Regions from separate parts of the Methylobacterium sp. E-041 genome, predicted to be linked through region 1. Evidence: predicted binding sites of a transcription regulator. Region 1 holds the regulator's gene; the other holds the start of a gene.
The links. The regulator PhoB, encoded in region 1, activates phosphate uptake and scavenging genes when phosphate is short. The targets are predictions, from matches to a motif close to TGTCATNNANCTGTCAT.

Region 1 (5,538 bases):
GAGGCTCCGGGCCTCGCCGCGGACACGGTCCGCGCGGTGGCGTTCTTCCCCTATTCCGAGACGGCGATCGACAACGCCGCGCCGCAGCCCTTCACCGTCGACGCTTCGGGCCTCCACCTGACGCTGACCCGCGCGACGCCCGCCGACCCCGCGCCCGAATCGCTGCCCGGCGTGCTGGCGATCGACGAGGACACCGGCGGGGGCCTCGTTCGGCAGGCCTTCGCGCTCGGCGACGAGGCGCCGCTCGCCGGCGGCAGCGCGATGCCGAGCGCGGCGCCGGCGGCGGCGCGCACCGACCCGGCCGAGGCGCTGACCCTGTGGACCGCGGCCGGCCTCGCGCTGCTCGGCGGCCTGATCCTCAACCTGATGCCCTGCGTCTTCCCGGTGCTGTCGATCAAGGTGCTGAGCCTGGTGAGGCATTCCGGCGAGGCGCCGGCGCGGGTCCGGCTGCACGGGCTCGCCTACACCGCGGGGGTGCTGGCGGCCTTCCTGGCGCTGGCCGCGCTGCTGATCGCCCTGAAGGCGGGCGGCGCCGGGATCGGCTGGGGCTTCCAGCTGCAATCGCCGACCGTGGTGGCGGCGCTGGCCTACCTGCTCTTCGCCATGGGCCTGAGCCTGTCGGGCATGCTTCACCTCGGCGGGCGGCTGTCCGGGCTCGGCGACGGGCTGACCCGGCGGGCCGGGCTCCAGGGCTCGTTCTTCACCGGCGTGCTCGCGACGGTCGTGGCGACGCCGTGCACCGCCCCGTTCATGGGCTCGGCCGTGGGCTTCGCGCTGACGCAGTCGACCGCTGCCGGCCTCGTCGTGTTCGCGAGCCTCGGCCTTGGCCTCGCCCTGCCCTTCCTGGCGCTCACCCTGTGGCCGCCGGCGCTGCGCGCCCTGCCCCGGCCCGGCGCCTGGATGGACGTGCTGAAGCAGGCCCTCGCCTTCCCGATCTACGCCACGGTCGCATGGCTGGTCTGGGTGCTGGCGCAGCAGGTCGGGCCGCAGGGCCTGCTCGCGGCGCTGATCGGGCTGGTGCTGATGGGCTTCGCCGCCTGGACGTGGGAGCTCGGCCGCGACGCGCGGCCGGTCCGGGCGCAGCTCGCCCGCGGCCTCGCGGTGCTCGCCGTCGCCGGCGTGGCGGGGCTCGCCCTCACCCTCGATCACGACCGCGTCGCACCGGGGGCTCAGGCCCGGGCCGAGGGGATCGAGCCGTTCACGCAGGCCCGCCTCGACGCGCTGCTGGCGAGCGGCCGGCCGGTCTTCGTCGACATGACGGCGGCGTGGTGCATCACCTGCCAGGTCAACGAGCGCACCTCGCTCGGGACGGCGGCGGTCGGCGCGGCGATGCGCGCGCGCGACGTCACGTATCTCAGGGGCGACTGGACCAACCAGAACCCGGAGATCACCCGCCTGCTCGAGCGCCACGGCCGGAGCGGCGTGCCGCTCTACCTGCTCTACGCGGGTGCCGGAGAGCCGACGGTTCTGCCGCAGATCCTCACCGAGGGGACGATGCTGAGCGCGCTGGACGCCGTGAAGGCGACGGGCCGCAGCGCGGGGCTCGACGGCGGGGGGACGAAGGTCCCCTGAAGCTTGGTAAAAATATAATTTTCGTAGGACTGAAATCACTTCAGTGTGCGCGACGGCTCCCTCTCCCATGGGGAAAGGGTTGGGGTGAGGGGCGTGACCGACCCGGATGACTCACGCCCCTCATCCTGTCCTTCTCCCCATGGGAGAAGGGACCCACGGCAGGTCGCGGATCGTTGCGATCGCTTGAGCCGTCCACCGAAAGCCGAACTCAATCCTCGCCCGAGAACGTCTCGTCGAAGGCGTACCCCGAGCCGCGGACGGTGCGGATCGGGTCGGTCTCGCCGGCGCGGTTCAGGGCCTTGCGCAGGCGGCCGACATGCACGTCGACGGTGCGCTCGTCGATGTAGACGTCGTGGCCCCATACGCCGTCGAGGAGCTGCTCGCGGGAATAGACCCGGCCGGGGCTCTGCATCAGGAACTCGAGCAGCTTGAACTCGGTCGGCCCGAGGTGGATCTCCCCGCCGGCCCGGCGCAGGCGATGGCTGTCGCGGTCGAGCTCGATGTCGCCGGCTTCCAGCAGGTTCGCGACGTGGCTGGGCTTGGCGCGCCGCAGCAGCGCGCGGACGCGCGCCAGCAGTTCCGGCACGGAGAACGGCTTGACGATGTAGTCGTCGGCCCCCGTCCCGAGGCCGCGGATGCGGTCGCCCTCCTCGCCGCGGGCGGTGAGCATGATGACCGGCAGGGACACCGTCTCGCGCCGCGCCCGCACCCGGCGGCACAGCTCGATTCCGGAGAGCCCCGGCAGCATCCAGTCCAGCAGGATCAGGTCGGGCACCTGCTCTTGCAGGCGCAGCTCGGCCTCGTCGCCGCGGGCGGCGGAATCGACCTCGAAGCCCTCGGCTTCGAGGTTGTAGCGCAGGAGGGTGGTCAGCGCCTCCTCGTCCTCGACGATCAGGATCCGCGTACGCATGCAGGGCACTCCCGGGCGGACCGCCCGACTTTCTCATCCATCGCCACGGTCCTCCCTCCCCCCCTGAAGCGGGTCGGGAGAGGGGAGCGCCGTATCCGGAGCGGTCGCTCCCCTCTCCCGACCCCCGCTCACGCGAGGCCCACCCTCCCCCCGCACAGGAGGAGGGAAGAGACGGCAGCCCTCAGGCGCTCGGTGCCACCGTCGCGTAGTTCGAGGCGTCGTTCTTCGGGCGGTCGCCAGCGAGGTTCTCGCCGGTGGACAGGTAGTGGATCGTCTCGGCGATGTTGGTGGTGTGGTCGCCGATGCGCTCGACGTTCTTGGCGCAGAACAGAAGATGCGTGCAGAACGAGATGTTGCGCGGGTCTTCCATCATGTAGGTCAGCAGCTCGCGGAACAGCGAGTTGTAGAGCGCGTCGATCTCGCCGTCCCGCTCCCACACGTTGTGGGCCGCGTTGACGTCGCGGCTGGCATAGGCGTCGAGCACGTCCTTGAGCTGCTCCTGGACGAGGTCGCTCATGTGCTGCACGCCGAGCACGATCTTCTGGGCCTGGGCCTGGTCGCTGATCGCGACGACGCGCTTGGCGATGTTCTTGGCGAGGTCGCCGATGCGCTCGAGGTCGCCCGAGACGCGGATCGCCGAGATCGTCTCGCGCAGGTCGATCGCCATCGGCTGGCGCCGGGCGATGAGCAGCACCGCGCGCTCCTCGATCTCGCGCTGCAGCGTGTCGAGGCGCTTGTCGGCGACGATCACCGCCTGGGCGAGCTGGGTGTCGCGGCGGACGAGCGCGTCGGTCGCCTCGGTCATCATCTTCTCGGCGACGCCGCCCATCTCGGAGATCGAGCGGCGCAGGTCTTCGAGGTCGGTGTCGTAGGACGTGACGATGTGGCCGGGCATGGGCGTGGGTCCTCGAACGATCCGGGTGCGGCTCAGCCGAAGCGGCCGGTGATGTAGTCCTGGGTCTGGCGCACCGTCGGGTTCATGAAGATGCGGTTGGTCGGGCCGACCTCGATGACCTCGCCGAGATACATGAAGGCGGTGAACTGCGAGATGCGGGCCGCCTGCTGCATGTTGTGCGTCACGATGACGATCGTGAACTCGCTGCGCAGCTGCTCGATCAGCTCCTCGATGCGGCCGGTCGAGATCGGGTCGAGGGCCGAGGTCGGCTCGTCGAACAGGATCACCTCCGGGCTCTGGGCCACCGTGCGGGCGATGCACAGGCGCTGCTGCTGGCCGCCGGAGAGGCCCATGCCGGACTGCTTGAGCTTGTCCTTCACCTCGTCCCACAGCGCGGACTTGCGCAGGGCCGATTCGACGCGGTCGTCGAGCTCGGACTTCGGCAGCTTCTCGTAGAGCCGCAGGCCGAAGGCGACGTTGTCGTAGATCGACATCGGGAACGGCGTCGGCTTCTGGAACACCATGCCGATGCGCGAGCGCAGCTCGTTCAGGTCCACGCCGGAATCGAGGATGTTCTGGCCGTCGAGCAGCACCTGCCCCTCGGCGCGCTGCTCCGGGTACAGGCTGTAGATCCGGTTGAAGGTGCGCAGCAGGGTCGACTTCCCGCAGCCCGAGGGGCCGATCAGCGCGGTCACCTGCCGGTCATGGAAGTCGAGGTTGATGTTCTTCAGGCTGTGGAACTGGCCGTAGTAGAAGTTCAGGGCCTGGGCGCTGATGCGGATCGGCGCGTGCTCGTCGGCCGGGTTGCGGCCGTCGAACCGGGTGGCGTTGATCGCGGGAGCGGCGTTCATCGTCGTGTTCCTCGTGGATGCCGGCGGCGGATCAGCGGGCGCGCTGCGGCTTGATGACGAAGCGGGCGACGACCGAGAGCAGCAGGATCGTCATGGTGATCAGGAGCGCGCCGGCCCAGGCGAGCTGCTGCCAGTTCGGGTAGGGCGAGAGGGCGAACTGGTAGATCATCACCGGCAGGTTCGCGACGCCGCCCATCAGGTCCGGGCTGAACCACGAGTTGTTGTTGAGCGCCGTGAACAGGAGCGGCGCGGTCTCGCCGGCGATGCGGGCCAGCGCGAGGATGATGCCGGTGACGATGCCGGCCGAGGCCGCCCGCCAGGTCACGCTGCGGATCACCGTCGACATCGGGGCGCCGAGCGCGACGCCGGCCTCGCGCAGCGTGCCGGGGACGAGGCGCAGCATGTCCTCGGTGGTGCGCACGATCACAGGGGTCGCGATGATCGCCAGCGCGACGCCGCCGGCCCAGCCGGAATAGGTCCCCATCGGCCGCACCATCAGGGTGTAGACGAACAGGCCGATCAGGATCGAGGGAGCCGAGAGCAGGATGTCGTTGAGGAAGCGGATCACCTCGGCGAGCTTCGAGCCGCGGCCGTACTCGGCGAGGTAGGTGCCGGCCATCAGCCCGATCGGCGTGGCGATGAGGATGCCGATGCCGGTGAGCACGAGGCTGCCGAGGATGGCGTTGGCGATGCCGCCGCCTTCCGAGCCGGGGCCGGGGGTCGGCTGGGTGAACAGCAGCGGCGAGAACCCGCGCGCCCCCTCGACGATGAGCATCAGCAGGATCGAGCCGAGGACGAAGGCGCCGAGCACGGTGGCCGCCAGGCAGGCGATCCGCAGCGTGCGGTCGGCGACCCGGCGGCTGCCGCGGATGCGGGCCGGCTTCAGGGCCGGCGCCGGACGGATCGTGTTGGGAGCGTCCATGGCGGGTCCCTCAGGCGACCTTGACGCGGCGCGTCAGGAAGCGGGCGATGATCAGGACGACAAAGGTGATCGCGAACAGGATGCAGCCGAGCGCCATCAGGGAGTTCAGCTGCAGGCCGTCGGCCTCGTTGAACTCGTTGGCGATGCGCGAGGCGATGGTCGAGCCGGGATCGAACACCGAGGCCGAGAGGCGGTTGGCGTTGCCGACCACGAAGGTCACCGCCATGGTCTCGCCGAGGGCGCGCCCGAGGCCGAGCATGATCGCGCCGATGATCGAGACCGAGGCCTGCGGCAGCAGCACGTGGCGGACCACCTCCCAGGTGGTGCAGCCGATGCCGTAGGCACTCTCGCGCAGGATCGTCGGGATCTGGTCGAGCATGTCGCGGGC
Region 2 (5,538 bases), on a different contig from region 1:
CGTAGGGCAGCGCGAAAGCGGTCGAGAGCAGCGCCACGGTGTGGGCGTCGCTGCGCAGGTCGCGCGCCAGCACGCCGACCAGCGGCTCGACCGAGCGCCACGCGAAGGTGCTGGAGAAGCCCGCGGCCGCGAGCACCAGGATCAGGCGAGCGATCGAGGAGGTGGGAGGCATGCTGGGCCGCGGCTCGCGAACGCCCGGCCGAGGAGGCCGGATCGGTCCCGGCCTAGCCGACATCGACCGGGTTTGCAGCCCCGCCGAGGCCGTGGAGCCGGCCGTCGGCATGCAAGGCGCCGCCCCTGAAACCCGACCGCGCGCGCCCTCGCCCGGCCGGGCGCACGATCCGGTCAGACGCGTCCGGGTGATCGCCGCGGGCGATCCCGGGGCGACGAGCGGGACATGCGCAGGCTTTGAAAGGCGTTGGCCTCAGAAGACGTGGCGGAGGATGAAGAACAGGACGCCCGCCAGGGTGATCGCCGCCGGCAGGGTCAGCACCCAGGCCAGCGCCATGTTGCGCACCGTCGACATCTGCAGCCCGGAGCCGTTGGCCGCCATGGTGCCGGCGACGCCCGAGGACAGGATGTGGGTGGTCGAGACGGGCAGGCCGTAGACCTCGGCCAGCCCGATCGTGCCGGCGGCGACGAGCTCGGCCGAGGCGCCCTGCGCGTAGGTCAGGTGGGTCTTGCCGATCCTCTCGCCGACCGTGACCACGATCCGCTTCCAGCCGACCATGGTGCCCAGGCCCAGCGCCAGCGCGACGCAGACCTTCACCCAGGTCGGGATGTAGCGCGTGCCGTCGTTGAGCAGGCCGGTATAGGCCTTCAGCGTGCCGGCCTCGGCCTCCGAGAAGCTGGCGCCGTTCTTCGGCAGCAGCCGGATCGCGTCGGCGGCGAGGTACATGTCGTTGCGCAGGTTCGAGGTCTGCGCCGCCGGCACCTGCTTGATCGCGCCGTAGTTCCGCACGTTGGCGGCGATGTCGGTGGAGAGGGCCGCGAGCGCGCCGTAGACCGCCGGCTGGTTCAGGTCCTTGGTCTTGAGCGCGTCCGAGACCTGCTTGCGGGCGGCCGCCGCGTCGGGCTGGGCCGTCGTCCCGGCGTGGCTCGCGAACACCGCGCTGGCGCTCTGCGAGGTCTGGATGAAGGCCGGCGTCGTGTCGTCGGCCATGGTGCGGTTCAGGGCGTAGGCGGTGGGCGCCGCGCCGATCAGGATCAGCATGATCAAGCCCATGCCCTTCTGGCCGTCGTTGCCGCCGTGGAAGAACGAGACCAGCGTGCAGGTCAGGATCAGCAGCGAACGGATCCAGAGCGGGGGCGGCGTGTCGCCCTCGGGCGCCTCGTAGAGGTCCTTGCGCCGCACGGTGAGCTTGAGCGCCAGCAGCAGGAGGGCCGCCGCGACGAAGCCGATGAGCGGGCTGAACAGCAGCGCCTTGAACACGCCGAGCGCCTGGGCCCAGTCGACGCCCGAGGTCGCGGAGCCTTCCGGCGCCATCAGCTGGTTGGCCAGCCCGACGCCGATCACCGAGCCGATCAGCGCGTGCGACGAGGAGTTCGGCAGGCCGAAGGCCCAGGTGCCGAGGTTCCAGACGATCGCGGCGATGAGCAGCGCGAAGATCATCGCGTAGCCGGCGCCCGACCCGACCTGCAGGATCAGCTCCACCGGCAGCAGCGTGACGATGGCGTAGGCCACCGCGCCCGAGGACAGCATCACGCCGAGGAAGTTGAAGGCGCCGGACCAGATCACCGCCACGAGCGGCGGCATCGAGTGGGTGTAGATCACGGTCGCCACCGCGTTGGCGGTGTCGTGGAAGCCGTTCACGAACTCAAAGGCCAGCGCGATCAGCAGGGCGAGGCCGAGGAGCACGAAGGCGCCGATCGCCAGCGGCGTCTGGCCGACCGCGTTCATGTCGGTGATCAGGCTGACGCCGGCGTAGACCAGGCCCGCCACCAGGATCAGCAGGAAGGCGACGATCCCGCCCGGATGCAGGCCACGATCGAGCGTCGGACCCGGGCGGCGCCTCGGTTCGGCGCCCGACAGGTGCGGTGTCAGGCGGGCAGAATCGGACATGACGGATCTCGACGGCGATCGGACTTCGAACGCCTTCGGATAGGTCGCGTGCGTGACGGTCCGGTGACGGCGCGCGAAAGGACAGTCGATCCGCGCCGGACGACCCGGTCAAGAGCCGGCGAATACCGGTCGAGCGCTCAGTGCCTGCGCGGGCGCCGCGGCGCCGTGGCCGGGGTCTTGTCGCGATTCTCCGCGACGAGCTTGCGCCAGCGGTCCAGGCGGTCGGGGTCGAGGGTTCCGTCGGCGATGGCGGCCTGCACCGCGCAGCCCGGCTCGTGCGCGTGGGTGCAGTCGCGGAACCGGCAGTCGGGCGCGCGCTCGGTGATCTCGGCGAACAGCGTGTCGATCCCCTCCGCGGCGTCGCTGACGTGGAGCGTGCGCATCCCCGGCGTGTCGATCACCCAGCCGCCCCCGGCCATCGCGTGCAGCGAGCGGCCTGTCGTGGTGTGGCGCCCCTTGGCGTCGTGCTCCCGGATCGCGCCGGTCTCCTGCGGCGCGTCCTGGCCGGGCCCGGCCAGGGTGTTGACGAGCGTCGACTTGCCGACGCCGGACGAGCCGACGAGCGCGACGGTCTGCCCGGGCCCGCACCAGGGCGCCAGCGCCGCCGCGGCGTCCGGGCGGCGCGGGTTGACGCCGACCACCGACAGCCCGCGCTGGAGGGCGGCGGCCTGCCGGCGGTAGGCCTCGACGTCGTCGGTCAGGTCGGCCTTGGTCAGCAGGATCACCGGGTCGGTGCCGCCCTGGTTGGCCAGGGCGAGGTAGCGCTCCAGGCGGGCCGGGTTGAAGTCGGCGTTGCACGAGGTGACGACGAACAGGGTGTCGACGTTGGCGGCCGCGGCCTGCGGGACCTTGCCGCCCTCGGTGCGCCTCTGCAGCACGGTCCTCCGCGACAATCGGCGGTGCAGGGTCAGCGTCCGCGGATCGGCCAGGACCCAGTCGCCGACGGTGACGTCGCCGGTGCTGGCGTGGACCGGCAGGATCAGCTCGACGGGGCCGGCGGCCGACAGCGCCGTCAACCGGGAGCGGTGGACCAGGGCGATCCGCATCGGCGCGAAGCCGGCATCGGCGGCCTCGCACTGGTCCTCGAAGAAGCCGGACCAGCCGAGGCTGGCCGCTTCTGCGGCGCGGAGGGCGTGGGGATCATCGGTCACGGCTTCAGCCCATGACACGGCGCCGGCCGGCTGACCAGTGAGCCGCGCGCGTGCGGAAGCGCCGCGGGATGCCGAAGGCGCAGGGTTTGAATTCAATATTCTGCGCGTGGAAGAACGAGTTAATTTCAACGTCGCGACAAATAATGTTCGTTTGCAGGGCAGCCTTGGCTTGCCCTAACCTCCCCCCGAGCGGTCCCGTGCAGCCGAGCCGTCGCGGTCCGTCAAGAATAGAGCCTGAGCCAACAGGTGCCGCAAGGCAGTGGCCGCAAGACCGGAACGGTCGTCGGCAGGGAGAGTCGCGTGAAGAAGAACAAGATCGTCAGCGCCGACGAGGCGATCGCCCTCATCCGCACCGACGACGTCGTCACGACGACGGGCTTCGTGCAGAGCTGCATCCCCGAGGCGCTGCACGCGGCCCTGGAGAAGCGCTTCGTCGAGACCGGCGCGCCCGGCAACCTCACCCTGATCATGACCGCCGGCGCCGGCGACAGCAAAGGCCTCGGCACCGGGCGCCTCCACCACGAGGGCCTGCTCGGGCGGGTGATCGCGGCGAACTTCGGGCGGATGCCCAAGGTGGCGCAGGCCGCGCAGGACAACCGCATCCGCGGCTACAACCTGCCGCAAGGGGTGATCTCGCAGCTCTACCGGGCCTGCGCCGCCGGCCAGCCCGGCCTGTTCTCGAAGGTCGGCCTCCACACCTACGTCGACCCGCGCCACGGCGGCGGCCGCGTGAACACCCTGACGACCGACGAGATCGTCAAGGTCGTGGAGGTCGAGGGCGAGGAGTGGCTGTTCTACCGGGCCACCAAGATCGACGTCGCCTTCATCCGCGCCACCAGCGCCGACCCGTCGGGCAACCTCTGCGTCTCCAAGGAGGCGCTGACGCTGGACAACCTCGCCCAGGCGATGGCCGCCCGCAACAACGGCGGCATCGTCATCGCGCAGGTCGAGCGCATCGTCGAGCAGGGCTCGATCAAGCCCAAGGACGTGCGCGTGCCGGGCATCCTGGTCGATTGCGTCGTGGTGGCGCCGCCCGAGCAGCACCGCATGAACTACGGCGTGCAGCACGACGCGGCGCTCGCCGGCGAGATCCGCGTGCCGGTCACCGGCCTGAAGCGGATGACGCTCGACGCGCGCAAGATCATCGCCCGCCGCGCCGCGTTCGAGCTGCCGCCGAACGGCGTGGTCAACCTCGGCGTCGGCGCGCCCGAAGGCATCTCCTCGATCGCCAACGAGGAGAAGGTCACCCCCTACATCACCCTGACGACGGAAGCCGGCGCCGTGGGCGGCGTGCTCGCCTCGGGCTCGAGCTTCGGCGCGGCCACCAACGCCGACTCGATCATCGACCAGAACCAGATGTTCGACTTCTACGACGGCGGCGGCCTCGACATGACCTGCCTCGGCATGGCCGAGTGCGACGGCGCCGGCAACGTCAACACCAGCCGCTTCGGCGGGCGGCTCAACGGCTGCGGCGGCTTCATCAACATCTCGCAGAATGCGCGCAAGGTGGTGTTCGCCGGCACCTTCACCTCCGGCGGCCTCGTCACCGAGATCGACGAGGGCCGCCTGCGGATCGTGCAGGAGGGCCGCTCGCGCAAGTTCGTCGGATCCGTCGAGCAGAACACCTTCAGCGGGCCGTTCGCGCAGGAGCGGCGGCAGCCGGTGCTCTACGTGACGGAACGCTGCGTCTTCAACCTGACCCAGGCCGGGCTGGAGCTGATCGAGGTGGCGCCGGGCATCGACATCGGCCGCGACATCCTCGCCCACATGGACTTCACGCCGGTGATCGAGAACCCGATCCCGATGGACCCGCGCATCTTCCGCGACGAGCCGATGGAGTTGCTCGCCGACCTCCTGAACCTCAACCTACCCGACCGGGTGAGCTACGACCCGGCGCGCAACCTGCTGTTCGTCAACCTCGAAGGCTGGCAGGTCCGCTCGAAGGGCGACATCGACGCGCTGCGTCAGGTGCTCGAGACCGCCTGCCTGAAGGCCGGGCAGCGGGTGAACTCGGTGGTCAACCACGACGGGTTCCGCATCGGCGAGAACCTCTACGACGACTACGCCGAGATGATCGAGTACCTGTCGAAGTACCACTACCTCACGACGACGCGCTACGCGACGAGCGCCTTCCTGCGCCTGAAGATGCAGGAGGCCCTGAGCCGCCGCGGCCTCGCCCCGCACGTCTTCGAGCGCCGCTCGGAGGCGCACGCCTTCCTCGAAGCCGCCGAGCGCGAGGCCGCGCAGGCCGATGTCGGCGAGCGCCCGCTCCGCGCGGCCGAGTGATCGGAGGTCCGGCCGGACGCCGGGACGCGAGCGTCGGCG

Region 2: MKK70_RS23955 (inorganic phosphate transporter) is a predicted target of PhoB. The motif match lies at 2,115-2,131, and genes of this name have one in related genera.

The regions. Positions count from the first base shown of each region.
Region 1 covers NZ_JAKSYQ010000299.1:116,181-121,718, reverse strand. The annotation lists gene MKK70_RS28620 (protein-disulfide reductase DsbD family protein) at 1-1,572, shown strand, start outside; gene phoB (phosphate regulon transcriptional regulator PhoB) at 1,781-2,482, opposite strand; gene phoU (phosphate signaling complex protein PhoU) at 2,664-3,377, opposite strand; gene pstB (phosphate ABC transporter ATP-binding protein PstB) at 3,410-4,228, opposite strand; gene pstA (phosphate ABC transporter permease PstA) at 4,260-5,150, opposite strand; gene pstC (phosphate ABC transporter permease subunit PstC) at 5,161-5,538, opposite strand, start outside.
Region 2 covers NZ_JAKSYQ010000268.1:4,474-10,011, reverse strand. The annotation lists gene MKK70_RS23960 (MFS transporter) at 1-172, opposite strand, end outside; gene MKK70_RS23955 (inorganic phosphate transporter) at 425-2,062, opposite strand; gene rsgA (ribosome small subunit-dependent GTPase A) at 2,200-3,231, opposite strand; gene MKK70_RS23945 (acyl CoA:acetate/3-ketoacid CoA transferase) at 3,514-5,499, shown strand.